Regions from separate parts of the Pseudomonas sp. FFPRI_1 genome, predicted to be linked through region 1. Evidence: predicted binding sites of a transcription regulator. Region 1 holds the regulator's gene; the other holds the start of a gene.
What was found. Region 1 encodes sigma-54, which starts transcription at its own class of promoters, with help from an activator protein. Its sites were predicted from a motif close to ANTGGCATNNANNTTGCTNT; they were not measured.
Positions count from the first base shown of each region.

Region 2: a site for sigma-54 is predicted at 6,745-6,764, ahead of glnA (glutamate--ammonia ligase). Genes of this name have one in related genera too.

Region 1 is NZ_AP029168.1:1,329,560-1,341,080, reverse strand. It holds gene murA (UDP-N-acetylglucosamine 1-carboxyvinyltransferase) at 1-36, opposite strand, end outside; gene ACZ5BO_RS05995 (BolA family protein) at 59-298, opposite strand; gene ACZ5BO_RS05990 (STAS domain-containing protein) at 492-797, opposite strand; gene ACZ5BO_RS05985 (MlaC/ttg2D family ABC transporter substrate-binding protein) at 794-1,447, opposite strand; gene mlaD (outer membrane lipid asymmetry maintenance protein MlaD) at 1,459-1,926, opposite strand; gene mlaE (lipid asymmetry maintenance ABC transporter permease subunit MlaE) at 1,926-2,723, opposite strand; gene ACZ5BO_RS05970 (ATP-binding cassette domain-containing protein) at 2,723-3,532, opposite strand; gene ACZ5BO_RS05965 (KpsF/GutQ family sugar-phosphate isomerase) at 3,797-4,771, shown strand; gene ACZ5BO_RS05960 (KdsC family phosphatase) at 4,771-5,295, shown strand; gene lptC (LPS export ABC transporter periplasmic protein LptC) at 5,305-5,877, shown strand; gene lptA (lipopolysaccharide transport periplasmic protein LptA) at 5,864-6,409, shown strand; gene lptB (LPS export ABC transporter ATP-binding protein) at 6,409-7,134, shown strand; gene ACZ5BO_RS05940 (RNA polymerase factor sigma-54) at 7,316-8,809, shown strand; gene hpf (ribosome hibernation-promoting factor, HPF/YfiA family) at 8,946-9,251, shown strand; gene ptsN (PTS IIA-like nitrogen regulatory protein PtsN) at 9,264-9,728, shown strand; gene rapZ (RNase adapter RapZ) at 9,731-10,588, shown strand; gene ACZ5BO_RS05920 (HPr family phosphocarrier protein) at 10,605-10,877, shown strand; gene ACZ5BO_RS05915 (ZIP family metal transporter) at 10,911-11,521, opposite strand, start outside.
Region 2 is NZ_AP029168.1:703,908-715,428, forward strand. It holds gene ACZ5BO_RS03160 (LysR family transcriptional regulator) at 1-859, opposite strand, end outside; gene ACZ5BO_RS03165 (acyl-CoA dehydrogenase family protein) at 971-2,692, shown strand; gene ACZ5BO_RS03170 (CaiB/BaiF CoA transferase family protein) at 2,725-3,912, shown strand; gene ACZ5BO_RS03175 (DUF4124 domain-containing protein) at 3,926-4,432, opposite strand; gene ACZ5BO_RS03180 (chorismate mutase) at 4,510-5,070, opposite strand; gene glnA (glutamate--ammonia ligase) at 5,241-6,647, opposite strand; gene thiI (tRNA uracil 4-sulfurtransferase ThiI) at 6,979-8,433, shown strand; gene typA (translational GTPase TypA) at 8,573-10,393, shown strand; gene ACZ5BO_RS03200 (YkgJ family cysteine cluster protein) at 10,642-11,082, opposite strand; gene ACZ5BO_RS03205 (glycogen/starch/alpha-glucan phosphorylase) at 11,351-11,521, shown strand, end outside.

The DNA of each region.
Region 1 (11,521 bases):
AAGACGAACGCCGCCGGTAATAATCAATTTATCCATAACAGTCTCGACGCCCTTGGGCTCAGGTGCGCTCGGCCCAGGCCGCGCGGCTGAAAAATTTCATGGTGATCGCATGGATGCTGCCATCGGCAATCCATGGATTCAAATGGGCATAGATGCTCTGCTGACGCTTCACCGGGCTCAAGGCCGACAGTTCGTCGCTAATCACGTTCAGCTGAAAGTTGCAGCCTTCGCCCTCAACTTCTACCTGAGCTCCGGGCAGCTTTCCCTCAAGAAAGCTCTTCACTTCGTTGGCCTGCATGCTCAACCTCAATCGGCGCCCTGTGCGCACGGGTCGGACATCATACAAAAAAGCCCCGCGCCTGCGAACCCCGCATAGCAGGACTCTGACGGGGGGCTTCTGTATAGATGAGGGTTATCGGGCTCTTTATATGCACTCGCCGGGCCTGTTGTCAGCCCAGCGAGCTCGATGTGCAACCCGTTTTCGCAATAGCCTAGGGCTGGGTGAGGATCTCGGTGACCCCGGACACCTCGGCAATTTCCCGCATGCCCTCGGGTAGCGCGCGAACGCTCACCGATTTGCCAAGGGCCTGGGCATCACGCATGAAGGCCAGCAGCAAGGCCAGGCCGACACTGCTGGATTTCTCCACTGCCGAACAGTCCAGCACCACCGCCGGCGCCTGGCTGGACTTGATCAGCGCCCGGCCCTGCTTGCGCAGGTCCGGGCCGCTGCGGTAGTCCAGCACGCCACTGATCAACAACTCCCCGGCATCACCGAGGCGTACGCCCGATGCACTCATTGCGCAGCCTTTTGTGCAGCGTCTTCAGTGACTTCCTTGGCCTTGGCCACTTCGCCAGCCCAGCCGTCGATGGTCTTGTCCAGGTTGTTGCCGTTGCGCTGCATGGCGTCGGCGAACTGATCACGGAACAGCTTGCCAATGTTGATGCCGTTGATGATCACGTTACGCACTTTCCACTCGTCGCTGATCTTTTCCAGGGTATAGGACACCGGGTAGATCGCCCCGTTGTTGCCCTTGACCTGCATATCGACGCTGGTACGGGTACCGCTTTCATCCTTGGCCGGGCCGACGCTGATGCCCTGGTTGTTGTACTCGAGCAGTGCGTTGCCATAGAACTGCATCAGGCTGCGCTTGAAGTTTTCCTGGAAGCGCGCCATCTGCTCCGGCGTGGCCTTGCGCGAATACTTCACGGTCATGATGCTGCGGGAAATGCCATCGGCATCCACCACCGGACCGACAATGCTGTTCAAGGCATTGTAGAAATCGCTCGGGCTTTGCTTGTACTTCTCTTTATTGGCCGCCAAGTCCGCGAGCAGACGGGTGGTCGTGTCCTGCACCAGATCATGCGCGGAAGGTGCGCTCGCCGCGCTGGCCAGCAACGGCAAGGCCGCCAGCAGCACCAACAGGCCACGTCGCAAGATAGAGATCATCGAAAAACTCCTCATTTGGCGTCTTTGCTAACGGTATTGAGCAGGAATTTACCGATCAGGTCCTCCAGTACCAGCGACGACTGGGTGTCGTGGATGGTTCCACCATCCTTGAGCAAGGCTTCTTCCCCGCCCACGCTGATGCCGATGTATTTCTCACCCAACAGGCCAGCAGTCAGGATAGATGCAGTGGAGTCGGTCGGCAGATTATCCACACGCTTTTCCAGTTGCATGGTCACCCGGCCGGTGAAACTGTCACGGTCCAGATCGATCGCCGTGACCTTGCCGATGGTCACACCGGCCATGGTCACCTTAGCTCTGACCGTCAAACCGGCGATATTGTCGAAGTAGGCATAAAGTTTATAAGTATCGGTGCTCGCGGTCGGAGACAAGCCACTGACGCGCAGGGCAAGCAACAGCAAAGCCAGGATGCCGGCCAGCAGGAAAAGGCCGACACCGATTTCCAGGGTGCGGTTTTGCATCAGAAATCTCCAAACATCAAGGCGGTCAGAATAAAGTCCAAGCCGAGTACGGCCAACGAGGCATACACCACGGTCTTGGTAGTGGCACGGCTGATCCCCTCTGAAGTGGGCTCACAGTCGTAGCCTTGGAATACGGCAATCCAGGTCACTACAAACGCGAAAACAATGCTTTTGATCACGCCGTTGAGCACGTCGCCACTGAAGGTCACGCTGTTCTGCATGTTCGACCAGTAGGAGCCCTCATAGACCCCCAGCCAGTCGACAGCCACCCAGGATCCGCCCCAGATGCCCACCACGCTGAAGATCATCGCCAGCAATGGCAGGGAAATGAAGCCGGCCCACAGGCGCGGGGCGATGATGTACTTGAGCGGGTCGACGCCGATCACCTCCAGGCTGGAGAGCTGCTCGGTGGACTTCATGTTGCCGATCTCCGCGGTCAGCGCCGAACCGGCACGCCCGGCGAACAGCAGCGCAGTGACCACCGGCCCCAGCTCCCGCAGCAGGGTCAGGGCCACCATCTGCCCGACCGCCTGCTCCGAACCGTAGCTGGAGAGGATATTGAAGCCCTGCAACGCCAGCACCATGCCGATGAAGATCCCGGACACGACGATGATCACCAGGGACATCACGCCCACTGAGTGCAATTGCTTGACCAGCAGGCCAAAGCCGCCGCCGATGCCGCCGCGCCCGAGCAAGGCGTGGAACAGGAACAGGGTGGAACGCCCCAGTACCGCCAGGACATCGATGCCTGAGCGACCGAAGAGGCGAACCCTCTCGATTAGCGATATTTTGCGCATCAGCGCTTCCCCAGAAGATCTGCGCGGTAATCCGGCGCTGGAAAGTGAAACGGTACCGGGCCGTCAGGATCGCCCTTCATGAATTGACGAATACGCGGATTGTCGGAGTCCATCAATTCGGCAGGAGTTCCCTGGCCCAATACCTGGCCATCACCGACGACATAGAGGTAATCGGCAATGCTCGCGGTTTCCGCCAGGTCGTGGGAAACCACGATGCTGGTGATGCCCAGGGCGTCATTGAGCAGGCGGATCAGGCGCACCAGGACCCCCATGGCAATGGGGTCCTGGCCTACGAACGGCTCGTCATACATCAGAATCTGCGGGTCCAGGGCAATTGCCCGGGCCAGGGCGACACGGCGCTTCATGCCACCGGACAGCTCATCGGGCATCAGGTCGACAGCGCCGCGCAGCCCCACCGCCTGCAGCTTGAGCAGGACAATGTCACGAATCATTTCATCGGGCAGTTGGGTGTGCACCCGCAGCGGAAAGGCCACGTTCTCGAACACATCCAGGTCGGTGAACAGTGCGCCACTCTGGAACAGCACGCCCATTTGCTTGCGTGCGTCGAACAGATCGCTGCGTGAAAGGGTCGGTAGATTCTGGCCGTTCACCCACACTTCGCCGCTGCTGGGCTGCAACTGCATGCCCATCAAGCGCAACAGGGTGGTTTTCCCACAGCCGGAAGGCCCCATGATGCCGGTGACCTTGCCCCGCGGAATACGGATATCCACATTATTGAAAATGCTGCGCGCACCGCGCTTGAAGGACAATCCCTTCAGCTCGACCGCGTAGGCGTTATCGGCACTCATCTAAACTCCTTGCGATGCAGCCTTTCACTCGGACGCTTGGCTCCCTGCCGGGAGCACGTGCCCCTGCGCAGGCCGAACTGGCGGCGAACTATATCACTGCTGATACGGAGCCCCCAAGGCCGAAGCCGTGAACGTTCAGGTCTACGACAGGCAAAACCGGAAGATTGCTCAGGCGCCTTGGGCAAAGTCTGACGAACTTGCGTGAGGGATTTGTTCATTACCGCTATAATCGCCGCCTTTTCATCGGGCTATACGATTTCAGACATGAGCCAATCCAGCGACCTGATTCAATCAGCACAACGCACCATCCGCCTCGAACTTCAAGCAGTAGAAGGCTTGCTGCCCCATATCGACGCAGATTTCGTACGCGCTTGCGAGATGATTCTGGCCAGCAAAGGCCGCGTGGTCGTGGTCGGCATGGGCAAGTCCGGGCACGTCGGCAACAAGATTGCAGCTACCCTGGCCAGCACCGGAACCACGGCTTTCTTTGTGCATCCCGCCGAAGCCAGCCATGGCGACATGGGCATGATCACCCGCGACGACGTGATCCTGGCCCTCTCCAACTCCGGCTCGACCAACGAAATCGTCACTCTGCTGCCGCTGATCAAGCGCCTGGGCATCCAGTTGATCAGCCTCACCGGCAACCCGGAGTCGCCGCTGGCCAAGGCTGCCGATGTCAGCCTCAACGTTCATGTCGAGCACGAAGCCTGCCCATTGAACCTGGCACCGACGTCCTCGACTACCGCCGCACTAGTCATGGGCGATGCCCTGGCCGTGGCCCTGCTGGAAGCCCGCGGCTTCACCGCCGAAGACTTCGCATTCTCCCATCCGGGAGGCGCCCTGGGCCGCCGGCTGCTGCTCAAGGTCGAGAACGTCATGCACGAAGGCTCGGACCTGCCGCAGGTGCAGCGCGGCACCCTGCTCAAGGACGCGCTCATGGAAATGACCCGCAAGGGCCTGGGCATGACCGTGATTCTGGAGGCCGATGGCCGCCTGGCCGGGATCTTCACCGACGGTGACCTGCGTCGCACCCTCGATCGCGCCATCGATATTCATCACGCCACCATCGACTCGGTCATGACCCCTCATGGCAAGACTGCCCGTGCCGACATGCTGGCCGCTGAAGCCCTGAAAATCATGGAAGACCATAAAATCAGCGCCCTGGTGGTGGTGGACAAGGAAGACCGGCCGATCGGCGCCTTGAACATGCACGACCTGCTGCGCGCGGGAGTCATGTAATGAGTACCGACCTGCTGCAACGCGGCAAACACATCAAGCTGGCGGTGTTCGACGTCGACGGCGTCCTGACCGACGGCCGCCTGTACTTCCTCGAAGACGGCAGTGAATTCAAGACCTTCAACACCCTCGATGGCCAGGGCATCAAGATGCTCATGGCTGCCGGCGTACAGACGGCGATCATCAGCGGGCGCAAGACCCCGGTGGTAGAGCGCCGGGCCAAGAACCTGGGGATTCCTCACCTGTACCAGGGCCGTGAAGACAAGCTGGTGGTTTTGGACGAACTTCTTGCCCAACTCAACCTAAGCTATGAACAGGTCGCCTACCTGGGTGACGACCTGCCCGACCTGCCGGTGATCCGCCGCGTCGGCCTGGGCATGGCGGTCGCCAACGCGGCAGGCTTTGTCCGCGAACATGCCCATGGCGTCACCATTGCCCGTGGCGGCGAAGGCGCTGCCCGGGAGTTCTGCGAGCTGATCCTGCGTGCCCAGGATCGCCTTGAAGCAGCCAATGCCGCTTACTTATAGAGCCCGACCATGCTGAGCAAAAAGATTCGCAACATTCTGGTCTTCGGAACCATCGCCCTGCTGTTCGCGGCGGTCGGTTATTGGAACATCAGCCCCGAACGCTTCCTCGACAAGCCCGTGGCCCAGGTCGACGAAAGCGCCATCGACTATTACGTGATCAACGCCCGCAGCGTGCAGTACCTGCCCGACGGCAAACTGCAGTACGAAATGACCTCGGACAAGGTCGAGCACGTCAAATCCAGCGAAGTGACCCTGCTGACCAAGCCGGACCTGCAGATGTACCGTGGCACCACCTTTCCCTGGCACGTCCAGAGCGAGCGCGGCGAGGTCAATCCGGACGGCACCGAAGTCGAGCTGATCGATTCGGTACGGGTGTCCCGCACCGACGAGCACAACCGCAATCTGCTGATCACCACCACCCGCATGACAGTATTCCCGCAGAAGCAATATGCGCAGACCGAGCAAGCCGTTAGAATCGACGGCGCCGGCGGCGTGACTACGGCCAAGGGAATGAAAGCGTATTTGAAAGACGGCAGGATGAACCTGCTATCGAACGTAAGAGGACAGTATGAGGCTCGTTAAAACCCTCCCTATTTTGCTCAGTCTGGGCGCAGCACTGGGAAGCGTGAGCGCCTGGGCTCTGCCGAACGATAGCCAACAGCCCATCCGCATCCAGGCCGACGACGCCCAGCTCGATGACAAGAACGGCGTGGCCACCTACAGGGGCGACGTGATCATCACCCAGGGCTCGATGAAGATCACCGGCAACACCGTGACCATCACCCGGTCCAAGACCGGCGAGATCGACGTGGTGACGTCGGTGGGCAACCTGGCGTACTTCGAGCAACTGCAGAAGCAGACCGATCCGAAGCCGGTCCAGGCCTACGCCGTGACCATCCAGTACCATGCCCAGCAGAACCGCATCGTACTGATCGACAAGGCCAAGGTGATCAACGACGGCAACACCACCGAAGGCGAGAAAATCGTCTACGACACCGTCAAGCAAGTGGCCAACGCCGGTCGCGCCAATGGCAGCTCGGTCACCGCGCCACGTCCGCGGATCGACATGGTCATCCAGCCGAAAAAGAAAACCGACGAGCAAAAGGCCCAGTAATGGCAACTCTGAAAGCTCAGCATCTGGCCAAGAGCTACAAGAGCCGCCAGGTCGTGCGTGATGTCAGCCTGTCCATCGACAGCGGGCAGATCGTCGGCCTGCTCGGCCCCAACGGTGCCGGCAAGACCACCTGTTTCTACATGATCGTCGGCCTGGTCCAGGCCGATCAGGGCCGCGTCCTGATCGACGACCTGGATGTCAGCCACCAGCCGATGCACGGCCGCGCCCGTGCCGGTATCGGCTACCTGCCCCAGGAAGCCTCGATCTTCCGCAAGCTCTCGGTGTCCGACAACATCATGGCCATCCTCGAGACCCGCAAGGAACTCGACAAGGCCGGCCGTCGCCAGGAACTGGAAAGCCTGCTGCAGGAATTCCATATCAACCATATCCGCGACAACCTCGGCATGAGCCTGTCCGGTGGCGAACGCCGCCGAGTGGAGATCGCCCGGGCCCTGGCCACCGCACCCAAGTTCATCCTGCTGGACGAACCCTTCGCCGGTGTCGACCCGATCTCGGTCGGCGACATCAAGCAGATCATCCACCACCTGAAGGCCAAGGGCATCGGGGTGCTGATCACCGACCACAACGTCCGGGAAACCCTGGACATCTGCGAGACCGCCTACATCGTCAACGACGGGCAACTGATCGCTGAAGGCGATTCCGAGACCATCCTGGCCAATGAACTGGTCAAGGAAGTCTATCTGGGCCATGAGTTCCGCCTGTAAGGGCTGAGGTGTAGGGCTAGACGCCAGAGCGCCGGGAACAATAAACCCTACAAATTTTATTGTTACCGCGCTCTAGGCAAACACTTCAGTTTCAGGCATATAATTTGCTTATGTTTGGCGCTCCGGCGCCCTGTAGTGGATGGCGCATGCGCGCCGGCAAATAAGGTGTTAAGCCCCTGCCATGAAACCATCGCTAGTCCTGAGAATGGGCCAGCAGCTGACGATGACACCGCAGCTGCAACAGGCCATCCGCCTGCTCCAATTGTCGACCCTGGACCTGCAACAGGAAATCCAGGAAGCCCTGGAGTCCAATCCGATGCTCGAACGCCAGGAAGAAGGCGACGACTTCGACAACAGCGACCCCCTGGCCGACAACCCCGAGTCCAAACCCAATACCGAGATCCAGGAACCCTCCTACCAGGAAGCCGCCCCCACGGTGGACAACCTCGAGGACGGCGAGTGGAGCGAACGCATTCCCAACGAACTGCCGGTGGATACCGCCTGGGAAGACGTCTACCAGACCAGCGCCAGCAGCCTGCCGAGCAACGATGATGACGAGTGGGACTTCACCACCCGCACCTCGGCTGGCGAGAGCCTGCAAAGCCACCTGCTCTGGCAGTTGAACCTTGCACCGATGTCGGACACCGATCGCCTGATCGCCGTGACCCTGATCGACTGCATCAACAACCAGGGCTACCTCGAGGAGACCCTCGAGGAAATTCTCGAAGCCTTCGATCCTGAACTGGATATCGAGCTGGACGAGATCGAAGCCGTCCTGCACCGCATCCAGCAATTCGAACCGGCCGGCATCGCTGCCCGCAACCTGGGCGAATGCCTGTTGCTGCAGTTGCGTCAGCTCTCGGCGAAAACCCCTTGGCTGACCGAAGCACAGCGCCTGGTCGGCGACTACATCGACCTGCTGGGCAGCCGCGACTACAGCCAGTTGATGCGCCGCATGAAACTCAAGGAAGACGAGCTGCGCCAGGTCATCGAGCTGGTGCAAAGCCTCAACCCGCGCCCCGGCTCGCAGATCGAATCCAGTGAAGCTGAATACGTGGTCCCGGACGTCATCGTGCGCAAGGACAACGAGCGCTGGCTGGTGGAGCTGAACCAGGAATCCGTACCGCGCCTGCGAGTCAACGCGCAGTACGCCGGTTTCGTTCGCCGTGCCGATACCAGCGCCGACAACACCTTCATGCGCAACCAGTTGCAGGAAGCCCGCTGGTTCATCAAGAGCCTGCAGAGCCGCAACGAAACCCTGATGAAGGTCGCCACCCAGATCGTCGAGCACCAGCGCGGCTTCCTCGAGTACGGCGATGAAGCCATGAAGCCCCTGGTTCTGCATGACATCGCTGAAGCGGTGGGCATGCATGAATCGACGATTTCCCGGGTGACCACGCAGAAATTCATGCATACCCCACGGGGCATATATGAACTGAAATACTTTTTCTCGAGCCACGTCAGCACCTCTGAAGGCGGTGAATGCTCGTCCACGGCGATCCGCGCAATCATCAAAAAACTGGTCGCGGCGGAAAATCAGAAAAAGCCGTTGAGTGACAGCAAGATCGCTGGTTTACTGGAGGCACAAGGCATTCAGGTAGCCCGTCGCACCGTCGCCAAGTACCGCGAATCCCTTGGGATCGCGCCTTCCAGCGAACGCAAGCGGTTGATGTAGCCGCCGGGCTGGCCACAGCGTTTCAGGGTGTGCCGAACCTTCCGGGCCGCATTCAGGCGCAGCGGGTTCGGACACAGTCTAGGTGGCAGGCAACCCAGCCTGCCGCGTTATGCACTGGCAACGAAGGAGAAGCTGTATGCAAGTCAACATCAGTGGACACCAACTCGAAGTGACTGAACCCCTGCGCGTCTACATCGGCGAAAAACTCGACCGGCTGGAGCGCCACTTCGACAAGATTACCAATGTGCAGGTCACCATGGCTGTCGAGAAGCTCAAGCAGAAAATCGAAGCCACCCTGCACATCCACGGTGGGGAGGTCGTCGCCAATGCAGAACATGACGATATGTATGCCGCAATTGACCTGCTCACCGACAAGCTTGACCGCCAACTGAAAAAGCATAAGGAAAAGCAACTCCACCTTCTCCAAGGTACGGGTCGCTAACACTCCCCTCCCATGATCCGACTTGAAAGCATCCTGACCCCCGGCCGTTCCCTCGTGAACGTGCCGGGCGGCAGTAAAAAACGCGCCCTCGAACAAATTGCCAACCTGATCAGCCGCGAAGTGCCTGATCTGGAGATGCAGGATGTCTTCGAGAGCTTGATTGCCCGTGAAAAACTGGGATCCACCGGTTTTGGCAACGGCATCGCCATTCCCCACTGCCGCCTCAAAGGCTGCGAGTCGCCCATCAGTGCCTTGATGCACCTGGACGCTCCGATCGATTTCGACGCCATCGACGGCGCACCGGTGGACCTGCTGTTCGTCCTGCTGGTCCCGGAAGCGGCCACCGATGCACACCTGGAGCTGCTCCGGCAGATCGCCAGCATGCTCGATCGCAAGGAAGTTCGTGATCGGCTGCGCAGTGCCACCAGTAACGAAGCCTTGTATCAGGTTGTCCTGGACGAGCAAAACGGTCAGTAATCATGCGCTTGATCATCGTCAGCGGCCGCTCCGGCTCAGGTAAAAGCACCGCCCTCGATGTTCTCGAGGACCACGGCTACTACTGCATCGACAACCTGCCGGCCGGGCTGCTGCCCGAGCTTGCCGAACGTGCGCTGATTCACACCGAACTGGCCCAACCGCTGGTGGCGGTGTCCATCGACGCACGCAACCTGCCCAGCCACTTGTCGCGTTTCCCCGAGTTGCTCGAAGAAGTGCGCAGCCGGCACATCCAGTGCGATGTGCTTTATCTGGACGCCGACGAGGAGACCCTGCTCAAGCGCTTCTCGGAAACCCGTCGCCGCCACCCACTGAGCAGTGCCAACCGTTCGCTGGCAGAGGCCATCCACGATGAAACCCAGTTGCTGGGGCCGATCGTCGATCTGGCGGACCTCAAGGTCAACACCACCAATCTGAACCTCTACCAACTGCGCGACACCATCAAGCTGCGGCTGCTGAACCAGCCCGAGCCCGGTACCGCGTTTTTGGTGGAGTCCTTCGGGTTCAAGCGCGGCATGCCGGTGGATGCCGACCTGGTGTTCGATGTGCGCTGCCTGCCCAATCCATATTGGAAACCCGAACTGCGCGCTCAATCCGGCCTGGACGCCCCGGTGGCCGAGTACCTGGCCGCGCAGCCCGATGTCGAGGAAATGTTCCAGGACATCTCCAGCTATCTGCTCAAGTGGCTGCCACGCTTTGCCGCCAGCAACCGCGCCTATGTGACCATCGCCATCGGCTGCACCGGTGGGCACCACCGTTCCGTGTACCTGACCGAGCGCCTGGGCCAGGTCCTGCAAAAACCCCTGAAGAACGTCCAGGTTCGCCACCGCGACCTTAGCTGAAAGGATCTACCCCGCGATGCCAGCTCTGGAAATTGAGATCATCAACAAACTGGGCCTGCATGCCCGAGCCTCAGCCAAATTTGTCGGCGTGGCCGGCCAGTTCCCCTGCCAGATCCGCGCCGGCAGGACCCCGGAATCCATGGTCGACGGCAAGAGCATCATGGCCATGATGATGCTGGCCGCCGGCAAGGGCACCAAGATCCATCTGAGAACCGAAGGCGAGCAGGAACAGGAAGCGCTGGACGCGCTGGTGGCATTGATCAACAACTTCTTCGACGAAGGCGAGTAACCCCGAACCGGGCACTCGCTCGCCACAAGGCACTCAGGCGAGTGCCGTGTCCATCACCATCATCAGGCAGAAACCGATACACAAGCCAAGGCTGGCCAACTTCTCATGCCCGTTACGCCGCGACTCGGGAATCACTTCGTGAGTCACCACCAACAGCATGGCACCCGCGGCCAGGGCCAGGCCCAATGGCAACAGCAACTCCGCCAGGCTTACCAGCCATGCGCACAACAGGGCGAAGACCGGCTCCACCAGACCTGAAGCCGCACCGATCAGGAACGCCTTGACCCGCGACATTCCCGCCCCCGCCAGCACCAGTGCAATCACCAGGCCTTCTGGTACGTCCTGCAGGGCAATGCCCATGGCCAGGCTGTCCGCATCGGGCATGCCGCCGCCGGCCGACACCCCCACCGCCATCCCTTCCGGAATGTTGTGGGCAATGATCGCAAACACAAACAGCCAGATGCGCGGGGCAATCACCGGATGCTCCGGCGTCCCTACCAGGACCTCCGGGCAGCCCCCGGAAACTTTGCGATCCACCAGAAACAGACCAAAGGCTCCCAACAGGATGCCGAAGCAGATCAGACCGCTGGCCCCCCAGGCAGACAACCCCAGGTCCTGGGCGGCGGCAATGCCGGGAACGATCA
Region 2 (11,521 bases), 630 kb from region 1:
TGCCGAGGAAATTCTCGGCGGCGGCCGATGGCTTGGCCTCCAGGCGAATCGCCAGGATCTGCGAAGGCGCGCCCGGGCCTTCGATCTCGCAGTAGCGCACCCCCGGCTGGCCGATCATCGCCAGGGTCTGGGGCACCAGCGCCACCCCCATCTCATGGGTGACCATTGCCACCACGGTTTGCCAGAGCCGGGTTTCGTGACGGATGCGCGGGCTGAAACCGGCCGCCACGCAGCGGGCGATGATCAGGTCGTGATAGTGCGGCGAGACTTCCCGGGGAAACAGGATGAAGTCGTCGTTGGCCAGTTGTGCCAGGTCGATGCGCGACACCTGGGCCAGTCGGTGCCCCAGGGGCAGGCAGCACAGAAAGGGTTCGGCCAGCAGCGTTTCGCTGTGAATGCCGGCGGCAAAGGTGCCGCCATGCACGAAGCCGAGATCGATCTGGCCGCGCTGCAGGGCCTGGGCCTGGTCGGCGCTGTTCATTTCCATCAATACGATCTCGGTGTCCGGGTGGTCGCGTTCGAAGGCCTTGACCGCCTGGGGCAGCCCGCGGTGCAGGATCGAGTTGACGAAGCCCAGGCTCAGGCGTCCGGCAAAACCCTCGGCCGAGCGCTGGGTCAGGCGTCGTGCCTGCTCGGCCCGCAGCAACAGGTAGCGCGCCTCCTCCAGCAACACCTGGCCGGCATTGGTCAGGCTCACGGACTTGTTGTTGCGGTTGAGCAACTGGATATCCAGCTGCCCTTCGAGTTTCTTGATGTCGAAGCTCAGTGCCGGTTGCGAGATGCACAGGCGGCTGGCGGCACGCCCGAAGTGCAGCTCTTCGGCCACCGCGACGAAGTAGCGCAGTTGTTTGAGGTCCATGGCGATCCCGGTTTCTACGATATTGTTTTCTTATCGTAGTTGATGAATTTTGTATTAGATACTTATCGATGGCGGCTCTAGTCTCGGCCTACAAAAATCAGGAGACGCGCCATGACCGCCGAGCCCCGCCCCATTGAAGACAGCCTGAACATCCCCGACAGCCGGGGCATCAACCTTTTCCAGTGCGATGCCGGCCTGGCCGCGTTGCTCAAGGTTTACCTGCCGCCCTCGGTCTATCAGCAATGGCTGCCCAGCCTGCAGCGCCTGGGCGCCCGGGCCGGCGCAGAACTCGATGTACTGGCCCTGTCCGCGGACAAGCACCCGCCGGTGCTGCAGCCGCGCACCCGCCGTGGCGAGAACCTGCAGAGCATTGCCAAACACCCGGACTACGTCGCCCTGGAACGGGTGGCCTACGCCGAGCTGGGCCTGGCCGCCATGAGCCATCGGCCCGGTGGCCCGCCGCCGTTGATCAAGTACGCCCTGACCTACCTGTTCGTCCAGGCCGAGTTCGGCTTGTGCTGCCCGGTGAGCATGACCGACTCGCTGACCCGGACCCTGTGCAAGTTCGGTACGCCGGAACTGGTGGCGCGTTACTTGCCATCCTTGCAGTCCCAGGATTTCGAGCAGTTGTTCCAGGGGGCGATGTTCATGACCGAACAGGCTGCCGGCTCCGATGTCTCGCGTACCGAAACCTGTGCCCGGCTGGAAGACGGCCAGTGGCGCCTGTTTGGCGAGAAGTGGTTCTGCTCCAACCCGGATGCCGACCTGGCCATGGTCCTGGCGCGGCCGCAAGATGCGCCCGCGGGCATGGCCGGGGTCAGCCTGTTCCTGCTGCCGAAGGTGCTGGCGGACGGCTCGCGCAACCACTACCGGATCCAGCGCCTGAAGGACAAGCTGGGCAGCCGCTCCATGGCCAGTGGCGAAATCACCCTGGAAGGCGCCAGCGCCTATTTGATTGGCGAGGTGGGCCGCGGCTTTCAGCAAATGGCCGACATGATCAACATGTCGCGACTGTCCAACGGCGTGCGTGCGGCGGGGCTGATGCGGCGCGGCCTCAACGAGGCCCTGTTCATCGCTCGCCAGCGCAAGGCGTTCGGCAAGCACCTGATCGAGATGCCGCTGATGCAGCGGCAACTGCTGAAGATGATGCTGCCCACCGAACAGGCGCGCTCGATGTTCATGCAGATCGCCACCCTGCTGCCACGGGCCGATGGCGGTGACGAGACGGCGCGCAAGTGCGTGCGCATCCTCACCCCGTTGATCAAGTTCCGCGCCTGCCGGGATGCCCGCCGAGTGACCGGCGATGCCATGGAGGTTCGGGGCGGCGTCGGCTACATCGAAGAGTGGAGCGATGCCCGTCTGGTGCGTGATGCCCATCTGGGGTCGATCTGGGAAGGCACCAGCAATATCGTCGCCCTGGACATTGCCCGGGCGGTGACGCGCGAGCAGGCATTGGAACCGCTGCAGGGGTATCTGGCCGGGTTGCTCGCCGAAGCCGATTTGCCCCAGGCCAGCCGCGTGCTGTTCGACTCGGCCCTGCTGCGCAGCGTGACCTGCTTTCACAACGTGGCGCAACAACGCCGGGACGAGCAGGTGCGCCAGGCCGGCAGTGTCCTGTACCACCTGGCCAGTGCGATTTTCATGGCCTGGGAAGCAACGCGCCAGGCGCCGGACTATCGGCGCCTGGCCCTGGCGCACCTGGTGCTGGTGCACAAGGTCCTGCCCCGTGACCCCTTGAATCTGGATGCGCCGATCGACGCCGAGCTGCTGGCGCGCCTGGCCACCGAGAGCCCGCTGTCCCAAGCCGAAGCCATGCGCCTGCTGCCGGCCTGAATGACCTTTGTGCAACTCACCGGAGTACTTTCATGACGCTTGCCCAAGGGGCCCTGACGGGCCTGAAAGTCATCGACCTCAGCCGTGTGCTCGGTGGTCCCTACTGTTCCCAGGCCCTGGCCGACCATGGCGCCGAAGTGATCAAGCTGGAGCCCCTGAGCGGCGACGAAACCCGGGGCTGGGGGCCACCTTTCGAAGGCGCCGACGCTTCGTACTATCGCGGCGTCAACCGCAACAAGCAGGGAATTGCCGTCGACCTGTCCCGCCCCGAAGGCCTGGAGTTGCTGATGCAACTGCTCGAAGGGGCCGACGTGCTGATCGAGAACTTCAAGCCCGGCACCCTGCGACGCTGGGGCATCGGTTATGCCGAAGTGCTGAGCCAGCGTTTTCCGGCGTTGATCCACTGCGCGGTTTCCGGCTTTGGGGAGGATGGCCCCCTGGGCGGCTTGCCCGGCTATGACGCGGTGATCCAGGCCATGGCCGGATTGATGAGCGTCAACGGCGAGGACGAGGGTGGGCCGTTGCGCATCGGCCTGCCGATCGTCGACATGGTCACCGGCCTGAATGCCCTGGCGGGGATTCTCCTGGCGCTCAACGAACGTCAGCGCAGCGGCCTGGGCCAGTCCCTGGACATTTCCCTGTACGACTGTGGCGTTTCGTTGCTGCACCCGCATTTGCCGAACTATTTCGCCGCCGGCAAGACCCCGCGGCGCACCGGCAACGCCCATCCCAACATTGCTCCGTACGACAGCTATCGCACAGCTGGCGAGCCGATCTTTCTCGCCGTCGGCAACGACCGCCAGTTCACCCGCCTGTGCCAGGAGCTGGGAGCCTGCGAGTTGCTGGATGATCCGCGCTTCGCCAACAACGGCCAGCGCTCGGTCAATCGCGAGGCCTTGAAGCACCAGCTGGAACGGCACCTGCAAGCCCATGATGGTCCCTCACTGGCCCAGCGGTTGATCGGCCTTGGGGTGCCTTGCGGTTCGATTGCCACCGTCGATCAGGTCGTGGCTCATCCCCACACCCGGCACCGCGGGCTGCTGGTGGAGATCGACGACTACCGGGGCATTGGCTCTCCGGTGAAGCTCTCGCGTACCCCGGCCAGCTACCGCAGTGCCCCGCCGACCCTGGGGCAGCATACCCGTGCGGTGCTGGAGGGGCTGGGGCTGGATGAGCCGACCATCGCCGCTCTGCTGGCCAGCGGTGTGGTACGGGGTTGAGGCCGGCGCAGGATCAGGGCCGGCGGGCTCGCAGCAGGGTGAAGGTGAGGTCCGGACTCTGCTGCAAGACTTGCTGCTGGCCGTCGAGCACCTGGACTGCCAGGCGATGCTCGCCCCGGTCGAGGTTCACCAATGGCAGGCTTGGCCCAGGCGTGGCGAGGCCATAGGGCTTGCCGTCCAGTACCAGGCGCAGGCGGTGGGACGCCTGCAGCTCCGGTTGCAACTCCACCTGCACGCTGAAGCTGCCATTGTTGGCCCGCAACGCAGCGTGCTCTGGCACTCCGCTCAACTGCAGCCGGGCGTAGGGCCTGGGGGTGGGTGCTTGCGCTGGCGCTGTTTCCCGGGGCAGCGGCGTGGGGCTCGGCATGCGATTGACCACGGACGTCTCGATCGACGGGTGCCCGGTCTTCGGCGGCTGGTCGCTGTAGGCGCGATGGCCCGTCCCATCGGTGTACTGATAGATCTGGGCGATGGCCGGCAGGGTGGTTATCCACAGCAGGCAAAAGACTGCGGCCCGCATGACAGTGCTCCCGGCCGCGCGGGCCTTCGCTGGAAAGGCTCCAGCATAGGGCGCCACACCCATTGGCGTGGCCGTGGTTAACCTTTGAACACACATAACTCGGCCGTGGCGCGGATCATCGCCAGTTGGCGCAGTGGGTCGGTGCTGCTGGTCTTGTTGGCCTGGGCCAGCCATTGCGGGCATTGCGGGTCGGTACGGTGAGGGCTGAAATCGGCCAGTTGCTGCAACAGGCGCTTTTGTAACCGATCGAGTTGCGGACGAATCTGCCCGACCAGGTCCGCCCGTGGCGTATCCGGCGCCTTGCCCTGCAGGTGCCAGGTGGAAAGCCTGGCGTACTGCACCAGTTTGTTGGCTTCGATCTGGGCCGCGAAGAATGGCTCCACCACCTCCTGGCCCAAGTGATAGGTGGCGGCCTGGCTCGCGGCCCCGGCGATCACCTGCTGTTCCCGCGGGCGGTCTTCCACGGCCTTGTGACTGTCCCATTTGCTCAGGGCCACCTGATCGGCAATGTCCAGGCGCTCGCCAATGCTGGCCAGCAGCGGGGCGAGGGCGGTCGGGGCGTCGGCGGCACGGGCGGCGGTGGCGGTGGCGAACAGACTGCAGGTCAGTGCCAGGTACAGCGTGAGGCGTGAGGGCATGGGGAGGCTCGGCTATTGTTCAATGAAGTGGCGCCCATGATGCACGCAACCGCCCTGCACCGGTCAAACCTGCATCCCTCGCCAGCCAAGACTCCGGCTATTTTGCAGGCATAAAAAAAGCCTCCCGAAGGAGGCTTTTTCATCACGCCGCTCGCGCAGGCGCTACCGGATCAGCAGCTGTAGTACAGCTCGTATTCCAGTGGGTGTACGAAGGTACGGACCTTGATTTCTTCTTCGCTTTTCAGGGCGATGTAGGCGTCGATGAAGTCGTCGCTGAAAACGCCGCCTTTGGTCAGGAACGCGCGACCTTTGTCCAGCTCTTCCAGGGCTTCCTTCAGGCTGCCGCAAACTTGTGGGATCTCTTTGGCCTCTTCAGGCGGCAGGTCGTACAGGTTTTTGTCAGCAGCGTCGCCAGGGTGGATCTTGTTCTGGATACCGTCCAGGCCGGCCATCAGCAGGGCAGCGAAGGCCAGGTACGGGTTGGCAGCCGGGTCCGGGAAACGCGCTTCGATACGGCGGGCCTTGGGGCTCGACACGTAAGGAATGCGGATCGAAGCGGAACGGTTGCGCGCCGAGTAGGCCAGCATGACCGGGGCTTCGAAGCCTGGCACCAGACGCTTGTAGGAGTTGGTCGCCGGGTTGGTGAAGCCGTTCAGGGCCTTACCGTGCTTGATGATGCCGCCGATGAAGTACAGGGCGGTATCGGACAGGCCGGCATAGCCTTCACCCGCGAAGGTGTTCTTGCCGTCTTTCCAGATGGACATGTGCACGTGCATGCCCGAGCCGTTGTCGCCGTACAGAGGCTTGGGCATGAAAGTGGCGGTGCGGCCGTAGGCATCGGCCACGTTGTGCACCACGTACTTCAGGGTCTGGGTTTCGTCGGCTTTCTTCACCAGGGTGTTGAACTTGACGCCGATTTCGTTCTGGCCGGCAGTCGCCACTTCGTGGTGGTGAACTTCGACGGTCAGGCCCATTTCTTCCAGTGCGTTGCACATGGAGGTACGGATTTCGTGGTCGTGGTCGAACGGTGGAACCGGGAAGTAGCCGCCCTTGACGCCAGGACGGTGGCCCTTGTTACCGCCTTCGATGTCCTGGTCGGACATCCACGAACCTTGCTCGGAGTAGATCTTGAACATCGAACCGGAGATGTCGGACTTGAATTTCACCTGGTCGAAGATGAAGAACTCTGGCTCTGGACCGGCGAATACGGTGTCGCCGATACCGGTGGCCTTCAGGTGCTCTTCGGCGCGCTTGGCGATGGCCCGTGGGTCGCGGTCATAACCCTGCATGCTCGAAGGTTCGATGATGTCGCAGACCAGGATCAGGGTCGGTTCTTCGGTGAAGGGGTCCAGTACGGCAGTGCTGTCGTCCGGCATCAGGATCATGTCGGAGGCTTCGATGCCTTTCCAGCCAGCGATGGAGGAGCCGTCGAACATCTTGCCCGCTTCGAAGAAGTCTTCATCCAGCGCATCACGAGCCGGCATGGTCACGTGATGTTGAGTGCCCTTGGTGTCAGTGAAGCGCAGATCAATCCATTTGACGTCATGATCTTTGATGAGTTGAACCGACTTCGACATAGTGTCCTCCGGGTGGCTTCGGGCTTGGTGTTGGAGTGCCCTTAGAATGTGGGTGATGCCGGCGCGAATACTCTGCCATGGCAACCTGCCTCACAAGGGAGCAAATTGCATGCCAGTGCCCCGAGATGGGTTTTCTGCCCCAAAATCACGCTTTATACGGCGGATTCGGTCAAATGCCGGCATCTGGCGCACTGCAATGTAGCGTCTTTGCCAATAAATGACCCGTTTTGGTGCATCGAAAACCTTCTGCACATTAACTGGTTAAACCTTGAGCAATTTCCGCTATAATCCGCGCCCCCCTTTTTCGGCTGGCCCAGCGCGCGCTGTTTTCATGAAACTAATCGTTAAAGTTTTCCCGGAAATCACCATCAAGAGCCGCCCGGTTCGGACGCGTTTCATCCGTCAGTTGGCGAAGAACATCCGTGCCGTGCTCCGCGACCTGGACCCGGCCGTGGTGGTCAATGGTGTATGGGACAACCTCGAGCTGGAAACCGCCGTCAGCGAGCCCAAGGCCCTGAAGGACATGACCGAGCGCCTGGGCTGCATGCCCGGCATCGCGCATTTCCTGCAGGTCGACGAGTACCCTCTGGGCGACTTCGACGACATCGTTGCCAAGTGCCACCAGCACTTTGGCGAGTCCCTGGCGGGGAAGGTTTTTGCCGTGCGCTGCAAGCGTGCCGGCAAGCATGAATTCAGCTCCATGGACGTGGAAAAATACGTCGGCAGCCAACTGCGTCGGCAGTGCGGCGCCGCCGGAATTTCCCTGAAAGCGCCGGAAGTTGAAGTGCGGATGGAAATTCGCGACCAACGGTTGTTCGTGATCCACAGCCAGCACAATGGCATCGGCGGCTACCCGCTGGGCGCCCTGGAACAGACCCTGGTGCTGATGTCCGGCGGTTTCGATTCCACGGTGGCGGCCTACCAGATCATGCGCCGCGGCCTGATGGGGCATTTCTGCTTCTTCAACCTGGGCGGGCGTGCCCATGAACTGGGCGTGATGGAAGTCGCGCACTATATCTGGAAGAAGTACGGCAGCTCCCAGCGCGTGCTGTTCGTCAGCGTGCCGTTCGAGGAAGTGCTCGGGGAAATCCTCGGCAAAGTCGACAACAGTCATATGGGCGTCATTTTGAAGCGTATGATGTTGCGTGCCGCGTCGAGCATCGCCGACCGCCTGCACATCGACGCGTTGGTCACCGGCGAGGCGATTTCCCAGGTGTCCAGCCAGACCTTGCCGAACCTCTCGGTGATCGATTGCGTGACCGACAAGCTGGTGCTGCGTCCGCTGATCGCCAGCCACAAGCAGGACATCATCGACCTGGCCGTGGAGATCGGCACCGCCGACTTCGCCAAGCACATGCCGGAGTACTGCGGGGTCATCTCGGTGAACCCCAAGACCCATGCCAAGCGCCATCGCGTCGAGCATGAAGAGAAAGAATTCGACATGGCCGTGCTCGAGCGTGCGATCGAGCGGGCCAAACTGGTGCCGATCGATCGGGTGATCGATGAGTTGGGCCAGGATGTGCAGATTGAAGAAGTCAGTGAAGCGCTGGCCGGTCAGATCGTCATCGACATCCGTCATCCGGATGCCGAGGAAGATGACCCGCTGGACTTGGCTGGCATCGAAGTAAAAGCGCTGCCGTTCTATGCATTGAACGCCCGCTTCAAGGAACTGGACCCTACGCGCCAGTACCTGCTGTATTGCGACAAAGGCGTCATGAGTCGCCTGCATGCTCACCATCTGCTCAGTGAGGGACATGCCAATGTGCGCGTTTATAGACCGAGCTAAGTGCCCGGGGATGTTTGCCTGTGGCTTGCGTCACCGTCCCCCCGACGCCGCCGTAAAGCTGTAACGGCAAAGCCTGACTCTATTGTTAATCGCTGCCATAACTTGTCAGCACACCGAATCCTCTGATCGAGATACACAAGTGATCGAAAATCTACGCAACATCGCCATCATCGCCCACGTTGACCACGGTAAAACCACCCTGGTAGACAAACTCCTGCGTCAATCCGGCACCCTGGAGCGCAACGAGCTCAACGACGAGCGCGTGATGGACTCCAACGACCAGGAAAAAGAGCGCGGCATTACCATTCTGGCGAAAAACACCGCCATCAACTGGAACGGCTACCACATCAACATCGTGGACACCCCGGGCCACGCCGACTTCGGCGGCGAAGTTGAGCGCGTAATGTCCATGGTCGACTCCGTGCTGCTGCTGGTCGACGCTCAAGACGGCCCTATGCCGCAAACCCGTTTCGTGACCAAGAAGGCTTTCGAAGCCGGCCTGCGTCCAATCGTGGTGATCAACAAGGTTGACCGTCCGGGCGCGCGTCCTGACTGGGTTCTGGACCAGATCTTCGACCTGTTCGACAACCTCGGCGCTACCGAAGAACAGCTGGACTTCAAAGTCGTCTACGCCTCGGCCCTGAACGGCATTGCCGGTCTGGACCACACCGAAATGGCCGAAGACATGACCCCGCTGTACCAGTCGATCGTCGACAACGTGCCAGCGCCAAGCGTTGACCGTGACGGTCCGTTCCAGATGCAGGTTTCCGCTCTGGACTACAACAGCTTCCTGGGTGTGATCGGCGTTGGCCGTATCGCTCGCGGTCGCGTCAAGCCGAACACCCCGGTGGTGGCCATCGACGTCAACGGCAAGCGCCGCAACGGTCGTATCCTCAAGCTGATGGGTCACCACGGTCTGCACCGTGTAGACGTTGAAGAAGCAGCTGCCGGCGACATCGTCTGCATCAGCGGTTTCGACGAGCTGTTCATCTCCGACACTCTGTGCGACCCGACTGTTGTCGAAGCGATGAAGCCACTGAGCGTTGACGAGCCAACCGTTTCCATGACCTTCCAGGTCAACGACTCGCCATTCTGCGGTAAAGAAGGCAAGTTCGTGACCAGCCGTAACATCAAGGAGCGTCTGGACAAGGAGCTGCTGTACAACGTTGCTCTGCGCGTTGAAGAAGGCGACTCGGCTGACAAGTTCAAGGTTTCCGGCCGTGGTGAGCTGCACCTGTCGGTACTGATCGAAACCATGCGTCGCGAAGGCTTCGAGATGGGCGTTGGCCGTCCTGAAGTGATCATCCGTGAAGTTGACGGCGTGAAGCAGGAACCCTTCGAAAACGTCACCATCGACATCCCTGAGGAATCCCAGGGCAAGGTCATGGAAGAAATGGGCCTGCGTAAGGGCGACCTGAGCAACATGGTTCCGGATGGCAAGGGCCGTGTACGCCTGGAATACAACATCCCGGCTCGTGGTCTGATCGGTTTCCGTAACCAGTTCCTGACCCTGACCAACGGTGCAGGCATCCTGACCTCGATCTTCGATCGTTACGCTCCAATGAAGTCCGGCCACATGTCCGGCCGTCAGAACGGCGTACTGGTATCGGTAGAAACCGGCAAGGCCCTGACTTACTCCCTGGAAACCCTGCAGGCGCGCGGCAAGCTGTTCGTCGAGCACGGCCAGGAAATCTACAACGGTCAGATCGTTGGTCTGAACAGCCGTGACAACGACCTGGGCGTCAACCCTACCAAGGGCAAGAAGCTCGACAACATGCGTGCTTCGGGTAAAGACGAAACCATCGCCCTGGTTCCACCTGTTCGCTTCACCCTGGAACAGGCTCTGGAATTCATCCAGGACGACGAGCTGTGTGAAGTGACTCCTAAGTCCATCCGTCTTCGCAAGAAGATCCTGGACGAAGGCGAGCGTACCCGCGCTGCCAAGAAAGCCAAGAACTGAGTCTTTAGTTCCGGCTGAATGAAAACGCCCCCGGCCTTGCGGTCGGGGGCGTTTTTTTTCGCCCGGAGAAAACGCCGAAGCCTCAGTTGTAGCCGCTGCCGAGCCTGCGATACAGCGACCGCTCGCGCAGCGGCCGCCAACCCGGGCGGCGAGTGCTACCTGAACGGTCGTGGTGGCTGTTTTGCGGCTGCATTGCAGCCGATCGCAGTTGCAGCCTCGGGGCGGCTACAGCAGCGACGGGGGGAGGCTCAGAAGCGTTCCAGGGTCCGGCTGCTGGTATTGGTCGGACGCACCTGGGGCTTGGGCTTGTAGGCGCAGTAGCCCGGACGCGGACCGATCTTCGGGTGGTTGCGGCAGGTGTCCGGGCGCTTGTCATAAATGGTGCACAGGCGGCTTTTACGATCCAGATACAGGCAGTCGTTGTTGCTCATGCGCTGCAGGGTGAAGATTTCCGACTTCTGGTTGTAGCGCTCGACGATGCCTTCCTTCTGCAGGCGCTTGGCGATGTTCTTCGCCGGCTCGCCGCGTTCGAATTCATCGACGATGCCAATGCGGATCAGGTCCTTGATCTTCACTTCCACCGGCAGGGTGCAGCAGCTGGACATGCAGGAACCGCACATGGGCGCAGAGTATTTGGCCCAGGTATCGAGACGATCGATTTCCGCGGCGGCGATCAGGTTGGACTTCATCAAGGTGGTTTTTCCGGCATGTTCCAGGGCGCGCGATCATACCGGGACTGGTGGATTTTTGAACAACTTTGTGTCGGATTTTTCGTCATGTGGCGCCGTTCAATGCCTGGCGGCACGGCATCTGCATCTTTTCCCCGGCTGGCGCAGAAGACTCTCTCTTTGACCGAGCCATTTGAAACAGCGTCGAACCAGAGCCTTTGCCTTCTGTCAGACCGACTAGGCTCAGACAATTCCATGCTCACTGTGTATCTCGTCAGAGGTCGTATCGATGACTCAGGAACCCCTTGTTCGTGACGCTGAGGTGGCCGCTTTCCGCGAAGCCGTCTTGACCAAACTCACCTACGCGGTAGGCAAAGACCCGGATCACGCCTTCGACCACGATTGGTTCGAGGCCATTGCCCTGGCCGCGCGGGACCATATGGTCGACCACTGGATGGAT